Regions from separate parts of the Mycolicibacterium chitae genome, predicted to be linked through region 2. Evidence: riboswitches for the same ligand, from Rfam matches in the RefSeq annotation. Region 2 holds a riboswitch; the other holds the start of a gene.
What was found. Region 2 has a riboswitch for thiamine pyrophosphate ahead of thiC (phosphomethylpyrimidine synthase ThiC). Riboswitches for the same ligand answer to the same signal wherever they lie in the genome.
Positions count from the first base shown of each region.

Region 1: linked by a shared signal. The riboswitch ahead of EL338_RS01920 (ECF transporter S component) and the one ahead of thiC (phosphomethylpyrimidine synthase ThiC) in region 2 are both predicted to bind thiamine pyrophosphate.

Region 1 covers NZ_LR134355.1:388,141-392,825, forward strand. The annotation lists gene clpC1 (ATP-dependent protease ATP-binding subunit ClpC) at 1-389, shown strand, start outside; gene EL338_RS01900 (energy-coupling factor ABC transporter ATP-binding protein) at 474-1,259, opposite strand; gene EL338_RS01905 (CbiQ family ECF transporter T component) at 1,256-1,996, opposite strand; gene EL338_RS01910 (energy-coupling factor ABC transporter substrate-binding protein) at 2,007-2,345, opposite strand; gene EL338_RS01915 (energy-coupling factor ABC transporter permease) at 2,342-3,031, opposite strand; cobalamin riboswitch at 3,067-3,268, opposite strand; TPP riboswitch at 3,314-3,425, shown strand; gene EL338_RS01920 (ECF transporter S component) at 3,420-4,019, shown strand; gene EL338_RS01925 (ABC transporter ATP-binding protein) at 4,016-4,685, shown strand, end outside.
Region 2 covers NZ_LR134355.1:4,328,926-4,333,610, reverse strand. The annotation lists gene EL338_RS20845 (flavin-containing monooxygenase) at 1-808, opposite strand, end outside; gene EL338_RS20840 (alpha/beta hydrolase family protein) at 854-1,483, opposite strand; gene thiD (bifunctional hydroxymethylpyrimidine kinase/phosphomethylpyrimidine kinase) at 1,473-2,324, opposite strand; gene thiC (phosphomethylpyrimidine synthase ThiC) at 2,321-3,949, opposite strand; TPP riboswitch at 3,940-4,049, opposite strand; gene EL338_RS20825 (HNH endonuclease signature motif containing protein) at 4,097-4,685, opposite strand, start outside.

The DNA.
Region 1 (4,685 bases), 1.5 Mb from region 2:
TCGACGACATCATCGTGTTCCACCAGCTCACGCAGGACGAGATCATCAAGATGGTGGACCTGATGATCGGTCGGGTCGGCAACCAGCTGAAGACCAAGGACATGGAGATGGTCCTCACCGACCGCGCCAAGGCCCTGCTGGCCAAGCGCGGATTCGACCCGGTGCTGGGCGCACGGCCGCTGCGCCGCACGATCCAGCGCGAGATCGAGGACGCGCTGAGCGAGAAGATCCTGTTCGACGAGATCGGACCGGGGCAGCTCATCACCGTCGACGTCGAGAACTGGGACGGCGAGGGTGCCGGCGAGGACGCGCGGTTCACGTTCTCCGGGGCCCCCAAGGCGGCCAAGAGCGGCGAGGAAGCCGACCTCGCGGCCACCGCGGCCGAGTAGCCGATACACGCCACAACGGGCGGTCACTCCTGAAGGGGTGACCGCCCGTCGTGCATGGCCCGGTTGCGCACGACGGCAGTGCATTCACACCTCGTCGGGCCGCAGCACGATCCGGTTCAACGCCCGCGACACCGCCGCACCCCACGGGACGGTGAGCCGGGCCCCGGCGAGCACGTCGTCGTCGGCGAGCAACTCGTGGGTACCGCCGCGGCGCACCGTGCCGCCGCCGAGCACGAGGCTCTCGTGCGACCACGTCCAGGCGACGTCGACGTCGTGGGTGGCCAGCACCACCGCGGTGCCCGCCTCGGCCAGCGCGCTGAGCGTGGCCAGCAGTTCCTCGACGGCGCGCGGGTCGAGGCCGGCGGTGGCCTCGTCGAGCAGCAGCACCCGCGGCCGCATGGCCACCGCGCCGGCGATGGACACGCGCTTGCGCTGACCGAAGGACAGGTGATTGGGCGTGCGGTCGGCGAGGTCGGCGATGCCGAGGGCGGCCATCGCCTCGTCGACCCGGGCCACCACCTCGGACCGGTCGAGACCGAGGTTGGCCGGCCCGAACGAGACGTCGGCGCGCACCGTCGCACCGACGATCTGGTCGTCGGGTTCCTGCAGCACCATCTGCACCCGGGTGCGCAGCCGGGTCCGCTCGGCCCGGGAGGTGCCCACCGCGGCGCCGTCGAGCAGCAGGCTGCCCGTCGTCGGCGTGGCCAGGCCGACCAGGAGCCGCAGCAACGTCGTCTTGCCGGAGCCGTTGGCGCCCAGCAGCGCGATCCGCTCGCCCGGCCCCAGCGCGAGGCTGACCCCGTCCAGGACCCGCGGCCCGCGCGGATAGGCGAACCCGACGTCGCGCAGCGCCAGGACCCCGGCCGTCACCGCAGCCACCGCCAGCTCAGCACCGACACCGCCGCGACCATTCCGAGCACCGCGGCGGTCACCGCCAGCCGGGCCGGGCGCACCGGCCGGTCCTCGGTGAGCACCGCGGTCATCCCGGGTTCGGCGCGCAGCGACATGGCCTCCGACATGGCCCGGGCCCGCCCGGTGGCGCGCACGAAGATCAGCGCCGACTGGGCGCCCACCACCGCGATGGCGCCGCGGGCGTCCCGCAGGCCCAGCCGCAGCCCGACCGCCTCCCGGGCCGTCATGGCCGAGCGCACCAGGATGCCGACCAGGCGATACGTCAGATCGGCGACATGGCACAGCGCCGCCGGCACGCCCGCGCGCCGCGCCAGGTCCAGCAGATCGGCCATCAGGGTCGTCACGGCCAGGCCGATGGTCGCCGCCGACGCCGCGACCGACCGCAGCGCGGTGTCCACGGCCAGGTCGACCCCGCCGGGTTCCAGGTGCGGCCCGCCGCGCAGGCTCACCGCGATCGGCACCGAACCGATCGCGATGAACACCGCCGGCCCCAACAGCGCGAGGAAGAACAGCCGCGCCCGGACCCGGGCCAGCGCGATCGTCGCGACCGCGGTGACGACCAGCACCAGGGGCGCCCCGGTGCGCGGCGGCAGCACCATCGCGCACAGGAGCAGCCCGCCGTACAGACACACCTTCTCCAGGGCGGGGTCGGTCGACCACCGGTTCTGGGCGGCGCTGATCTCGAGCGGGTTCACGACGCGGTGGTCACCCGGTCGTGGGTTGCGTTTCCTTGCGGCCGCGCTGGCGTCCGGCGTACCAGCCGATGGCGCCGCCGAGCACGATGCCGCCCAGCCCGGCCTGCAGCGCGAACAGTCCGGACTCGACCTCGCCGGGCAGCTCGCCGACCAGCGGGGAGAACCAGGGCTCGTAGTCCTCGTGGATCTCGGTGATCACTTCCTCGGCCTGGCCGTCGGCGCCACCGAACTCGGCCTCGGCGTCGCGGGAGTAGCCGAAGAGCAGGGAGCCGACGGCGATCACGATGGCCAGCCCCAGCAGGGCGATAACCATCGGGGCCATGGAACGTCCGTTGGAACCGGTGCTCATGACTGGACCTCCTCGCGCTCGGTGCTGCGGTTCAGGAAGCCCAGGTTCACCAGCTCCGAGGAGGCGACCTGGATGAGCACGCGGACCACGACGACGGTGATCAGCCCCTCGACGATGGCCAGCGGCACCTGCGTGACGGCGAAGACGGCCAGGAACTCGGCGAAGCTCTCCGCGATGCCGCCCTCGGCGGCCGGGAAGGCCAGCGCCAGCTGCACACTTGTGACGATGTAGGTGACCAGGTCGGCGACGAACGCCAGGGCGAACACGGCCGGCAGCAGGCCGACCCCGGCCTTGCGCAGCGCGAAGAACACCGCGAACCCGGCCCACGGCCCGGCGATCGCCATCGAGAAGGCGTTGGCCCCCAGCGTCGTGATGCCGCCGTGCGCCAGCAGCAGCGCCTGGAACAGCAGCACGATCGTCCCCAGGAACGCCATCACCGGTGGCCGGAAGATCGCGGTGCCCAGCCCCGTCCCGGTGGGATGGGAGCTGGAACCGGTCACCGAGGGAAGCTTGATCGCCGACATGACGAACGAGAACGCGCCGACCGCGGCCAGCAACGGCCCCGCCGACGGATGCTTCCGCACCGTCACGACCACCTGTCTGGCGCCGTAGACGACGAACGGCGCGGCCGCGATGGTCCAGGCCACCGCGTGCACCGGGGGCAGAAAGCCCTCTGCAATGTGCATGGTTGTAGTGCCTTTCCGCCCAGCACCTCGTGGGCATCGATGTTGGTGCTGTGGTCGGTCTCCTGGCTCACGGGTCTCCCGGGCCAGATCAACTGGTCCGGACCGGCGGCGTCCGCCTTCCCACCCGCGCACGAGGCCCGAGCAGTGGCATGGGGGAAACCGTCTTCCCGCTCACAGTGGCGAGGGCCGCCTCGGATTCGCACCGAGTTCCCGTTCACCGCAGCCCACGGAGCATACCGCCGCGGTGCTTGCCCGCAGTGCGACTGCGCTACCTTGGTGCAGATAAACCCACACGGGAGTGCACGCGGCAGTGCGCTGAGAGGACGGCTGAGGGCCGTCGACCGTATGTACCTGTCCGGGTAATGCCGGCGTAGGGAGTGTGAAAGCCATGGCCGAACGGGTGTACCGCTGGCGGGTGGTCGACATCGTCGTGGCCAGCGTGCTCGCGGTCGCCGCGGGTCTGGTGTTCGTCCTGTGGAACATCGCCTCGAATCCCCTGACCGCCCCGCTCAGCGCGCTGCTGCCCGGTCTGCAGGCGCTGGCCGGCGGCGGTTGGCTGTTCGCCGGGGTGCTGGTCGCGATGGTGATCCGCAAACCCGGCGCGGCGCTCTACGGCGAACTGGTCGCGGCCACGGTGTCGGCGTTGGTCGGCAACCAGTGGGGCGTGCTGACGCTCGAATCCGGCCTGATCCAGGGCCTGGGCGCGGAGTTGGTGTTCGCGCTGTTCTTCTACCGGGTGTGGAACCTGCCGGTCGCGGTACTCGCCGGCGCGACCGCCGGGCTGGCGATGGCGATCAACGATCTGGTGCTCTGGTATCCGGGGGCCGCGACGGCCTTCGCCGTCACCTACACCGCCGCCGGGATCGTCTCCGGGGCGCTGCTCGCCGGGGCGCTGTCCTGGTTCGCGGTCCGCGGGCTGGCCAAGACCGGGGCGCTGTCGCGGTTCGCCTCGGGCCGGGCCTGGTCGGCCGGCGACCCCGCGCGGTGATCGGGGCCAGCGCCCGGGGCTGGTCGTGGCGGCACGCCGGTCGCGCCCGGCACGCCATCAGCGATCTGGACCTCGACATCGCCGCGGGGGAGCGGGTCCTGCTGCTGGGCGCCAGCGGATCGGGGAAATCGACTCTGCTGCAAGGGCTTGCGGGGCTGCTCGGCGGCAGCGAGGAGGGCGACGAGTCCGGCCGGTTGCTGGTGGACGGCGCGCCGCCGGGCGAGCGGCGCAGCCGGATCGGCATGGTGCTGCAGAACCCCGACTCGCAGGTGATCCTGTCCCGCGTCGGCGACGACGTCGCGTTCGGGATGGAGAACTTCACCGTCGAGCGGCGGGCCATCTGGCCGCGGGTGCGACGCGCGCTGGACGCCGTCGGCCTGTCGCTGCCGCTGCACCGGGACACCGCCCGGCTCTCCGGTGGGCAGCAGCAGCGCCTCGCGTTGGCCGGCGTGCTCGCGATGAATCCCGGTCTGCTCCTGCTGGACGAGCCGACCGCCAATCTCGACCCGGCCGGTGTGCTCGAGGTCCGCGACGCCGTGGCCGCGGCCGTCGAACGCACGGGTGCGACGCTGGTGGTCGTCGAGCATCGCACCGAGGTGTGGCTGCCGGTGGTGGACCGGCTGATCGTGTTGGGCGAGGCCGGGGCGATCCTCGCCGACGGCGCGC
Region 2 (4,685 bases):
GATGCGCGCCGGCCAGGAGACGGGCCGCGCCGTTGAGTCGGCCGACGCTGTCGTAGCGCAGCACCCCGACATAGACCAGGAACTCGTAGAGACCGTCGGTGACGGCGCGCACCGCCCGTTGCGTCGCCGGGACCCGGGCGAACAACCGCCGCGCGAGGGCCCCGAAGCGGACGTCGATCTTGGGCACCACCCAGATCGGCGTGCGCTGGTAGACGGTGAGATCCGCCGCGCGGCGGGCCAATTCGGGGATCAGCTGCACGGCGGTGGCGCCGGTGCCGATCACCGCGACCCGCTCGCCGGCGGCGTCGTAGTCGTCGTCCCAGTCGGTGGTGTGCAGGACCCGGCCCTCGAAGCTGGTGATGCCGGGGATGTCCGGCATGCGCGGCTGGGACAGGAACCCCGTCGCGGTGATCAGGAACCGGGTGCTCAGCGGGTCCCCGGACTCGAGGGCCACCTGCCAGGTGTTGGTCTCGTCGTCCCAGCGCGCTCCGGTGACCACGGTGTTGAACCGCATGTGATCGCGCACGTCGTACTTGTCGGCGACGTCGGCGGCGTACCGCTTGATCTCCGGGCCGGGGGTGTAGAGCCGCGACCAGTTGGGGTTTGGCTCGAAGGAGTAGCTGTAGGTGGTGGTCGGCACGTCGACGGCCAGGCCGGGGTAGTGGTTGACGTGCCAGGTGCCGCCGAGATCGTCCTCGCGGTCCAGGATCACGAAGTTGTCGTAGCCCAGGCGTCGCAGTTCGATCGCGGCCCCGATTCCGCCGAAACCGGCGCCCACGATCACGAAGTCGAACTCGGGTGCGGCCATCTCCGAACCGTATCTTACTCAAAAGTAAGATGGAAGAGTCGTTTGCTAACCCAGCAGTGTCAGGGCCGCGTCGACGGCCAGCGCCGGCACGTCGAGGGTCTTGGAGCCCAGGTCGTGACGGGCCTTGGTGATCTCGACGATCGTGTGGGGCCCGCCGAGCAACGCGGCGGCCGCGCGCAGTTCCTCGATGCTGCCGAACGGGTCGGCGGTGCCGTGGGTGAACACCGTCGGCGCCGTGATCGACGGCAGGTGCTCGGTGCGGGCCCGTTCGGGCTTGCCCGGCGGGTGCAACGGGTAGGAGAACAGCGTCAGCGCGTCGACGGCCGTCCCGTCGGCGGCCGTCCCCTCTGCGACGACCATCGACGTCATCCGGCCGCCGTAGGAGTGGCCGCCGGCGAGCACCGGGCCGTGCCCGAGATCGTGGGCCAGCCCGATCGCCTCGGCGATGCCGGCCTGATCGGTGGCGGCCGAACCCGACGGCGGCCCCTTGGGGCGGCGTCGCCGGTAGGGCAGGTTGTAGCGGATCGCGAGCCAACCGCGCCCGGCCCACTCGTCGCAGATCCGGATCAGCAGCGGGGAGTCGCGGTTGCCGCCGGCACCGTGGGTGAGCAGCACCGTGCCGTTGGGGGCGGCGTCGGGGGTGTGCGCGACGCCGGCGATCGCGTCAAGATCCATCGGGCAGGCCGTGCAGCCGGAACAGCGGGTTGACCGGGCCGTGGCCGTGGCCCAGCGGATAGGCCGCACGGATGCATTCGGTGATCCAGGACTTCGCGAAGGCCACCGCGTCGGGCACCGAATAACCGTGCGCCAGTGCGGATGCCGTGGCCGCAGCCAGCGTGTCCCCGGCGCCGTGGTCGTGGCCGGTGTCCACCCGGGGCGCGGCGAACTCGTGGAAGTCGGTGCCGTCGAACAGCAGGTCCGGGCTCAGTTGCGAGGACCGCAGGTGCCCGCCCTTGACCAGCGCCCACTGCGTCCCCAGCGCGTGCAGCGCGCGGGCGGCGTCGCGCTGAGAGGCCTCGTCGACGACGTCGATGTCGACCAGTAGGCGCACCTCGTCGAGGTTGGGGGTCACCAGGGTGGCCAGCGGGAACAGTTCGGTGCGCAGCGAATTCAGCGCCGACGGGTGCACCAGCGGGTCGCCGTGCATGGACGCGCAGACCGGGTCGACCACCAGTGGGGTGCGGCCGGCCTGGCCCTCGGCGCGCCAGGTCTCGGCGACGCAGCCGATGATCTCCGCCGAGGCCAGCATCCCGGTCTTGGCGGCCTTGACGCCGATGTCGGAGGTCACCGCCTGGATCTGCCCGGCGATGATCTCCAGCGGAATCTCGTGAAAGGCCTTGACGCCCACGGTGTTCTGGACGGTGACGGCCGCCAGCGCCACGCAGCCGTGCAGGCCCAGCATCGCGAAGGTGCGCAGATCGGCCTGGATGCCCGCGCCGCCCCCGGAGTCGGATCCGGCGATGGTCAGCACCGTCAGCGGCGTCTGCCCGGGTTGCGCCAGCGGGAGGACGTTCATAGCGTCGATTCTGACACGGCCGGTTCCAACGGGAGGTACACCCGGTTGCCGTGCTCGGCGAACTCGGCGGACTTGGCCGCCATCCCGCGTTCGATCTCGCCGGCGGTGCCGTCCGGGTAGGCGTCCCGGATGTCCTGGGTGATGCGCATCGAACAGAACTTCGGCCCGCACATCGAGCAGAAGTGCGCGGTCTTGGCCGGTCCCGCCGGCAGCGTCTCGTCGTGGAACTCGCGGGCGGTGTCGGGATCCAGCGCCAGGTTGAACTGGTCCTCCCAGCGGAACTCGAAGCGCGCGGTGCTCAGGGCGTCATCGCGCTGCTGGGCGCGGGGGTGCCCCTTGGCGAGGTCCGCGGCGTGCGCGGCGATCTTGTAGGCGATGACGCCGTCCTTGACGTCCTTGCGGTTGGGCAGGCCCAGGTGTTCCTTGGGGGTGACGTAGCACAGCATGGCGGTGCCGGCCTGCGCGATGATCGCGGCGCCGATGGCCGAGGTGATGTGGTCGTAGCCGGGGGCGATGTCGGTGGCCAGCGGTCCCAGGGTGTAGAACGGCGCCTCCTCGCAGAGTTCCTCCTCGAGGCGGACGTTCTCCACGATCTTGTGCATCGGGACGTGGCCCGGACCTTCGATCATCACCTGTACGCCATGGCTTTTCGCGATCTTGGTGAGCTCGCCCAGGGTGCGCAGCTCGGCGAACTGGGCCTCGTCGTTGGCGTCGGCGATCGAACCGGGGCGCAGGCCGTCACCCAGCGAGAAGGTCACGTCGTAGCGGGCAAAGATCTCGCACAGTTCGGCGAAGTGGGTGTAGAGGAACGACTCGGTGTGGTGGGCCAGGCACCAGGCCGCCATGATCGATCCGCCGCGCGAGACGATGCCGGTCACCCGGTCGACGGTCAGCGGGATGTGCCGCAGCAGCACGCCGGCGTGCACGGTCATGTAGTCCACACCCTGCTCGCACTGCTCGATCACGGTGTCGCGGTACATCTCCCACGTCAGCTCGGTCGGTTCGCCGTCGACCTTCTCCAGTGCCTGATAGATCGGCACGGTGCCGACCGGGACGGGGGAGTTGCGCAGGATCCACTCGCGGGTCTCGTGGATGTTCTTGCCGGTGGACAGGTCCATGATGGTGTCGGCGCCCCACCGGGTGGCCCACACCATCTTGTCCACCTCCTCGGCGATCGACGAGGTCACCGCGGAGTTGCCGATGTTGGCGTTGATCTTCACCGCGAAGGCCTTGCCGATGATCATCGGCTCGCTCTCGGGATGGTTGTGGTTGGCGGGGATGACCGCGCGCCCGGCGGCCACCTCGCTGCGCACGAGTTCGGCTGGTACACCTTCACGTTCGGCGATGAACGCCATCTCGGCGGTGATCTCCCCGGCGCGGGCGCGCTGCAGTTGAGTGCCGCGGTCCCGGATGATCGGGCGGTGCGGCAGTCCGGCATCGAGGTCGATGCGCGCGTCCGGATCGGTGTAGGGGCCGGACGTGTCGTAGACATCCAGATGCTCGCCGTTGCTCAGGTGGATGCGGCGAAACGGCACCCGCGCGCCGTCGGGAAGTTCCCGATACACCTTGGCGCTTCCCGAGATTGGGCCACCGGACAGGTTGGCAATAGCAGAAATATCACTCATCGTGCACTCCCTACGCCGGCATTACCCGGTCAGGTTCGTACGGTCGACGACCCCAGTCGTCCTCTCAGCGCGCTCGGTGCGCACTCCCGTGTGGTTGTATCCGCGCCCACCATAGTGGGCGCCGCCGCGGACCGCTAGTGCGGTGCCTCAGAACGGTGGTGGTTCGGGTGGGGGTTCGGGATTCAGCGCGTAATACTGGGCGTTTTGGGTGCGTTCGTAGTTGATGCGGTAGGCGGTTTGTTGGGCGCGGGTCATGGTGCGGGTGGGCATGGCGTGGCCGCGGCCGGGTGTGGGTGGGGGTGCGGCGGGCAGGTCGAGGTGGCCGGTGGACCGCGTCAGGCTCGGGAACAGCAGGGCGCCATGGGGTTTGGTGCGATAGGTGTGGCCGGTCGGGGAGGTCCACAGGATGGTGCCGTCGTGGCGTTGGGTGTCTTTCCACCAGCGTGGACCGGTGTAGAAAGTTTTCAGCAAATGATGTCGACGGCATAAAATTTTGAGGTTCGACGGGTGGGTCGGCCCGTGTGGCCAGGGCACGGTGTGGTCGACGTCACAGACCTGGGCCGGGGCGTCGCAGCCGGGGAAGCGGCAGGTCAGGTCGCGGGCGCGGACGAAGGCGGCCAGCGCGGCCGAGGGCCGGTAGCCCGGTTCGGGGTCGCTGTGCTCGCCGGGATGAGCCAGTTGCAGTTGTTGGGTGGCACGTTCGGCGATGTCGGCAAGGGCTTGTTCGCTCAGTACT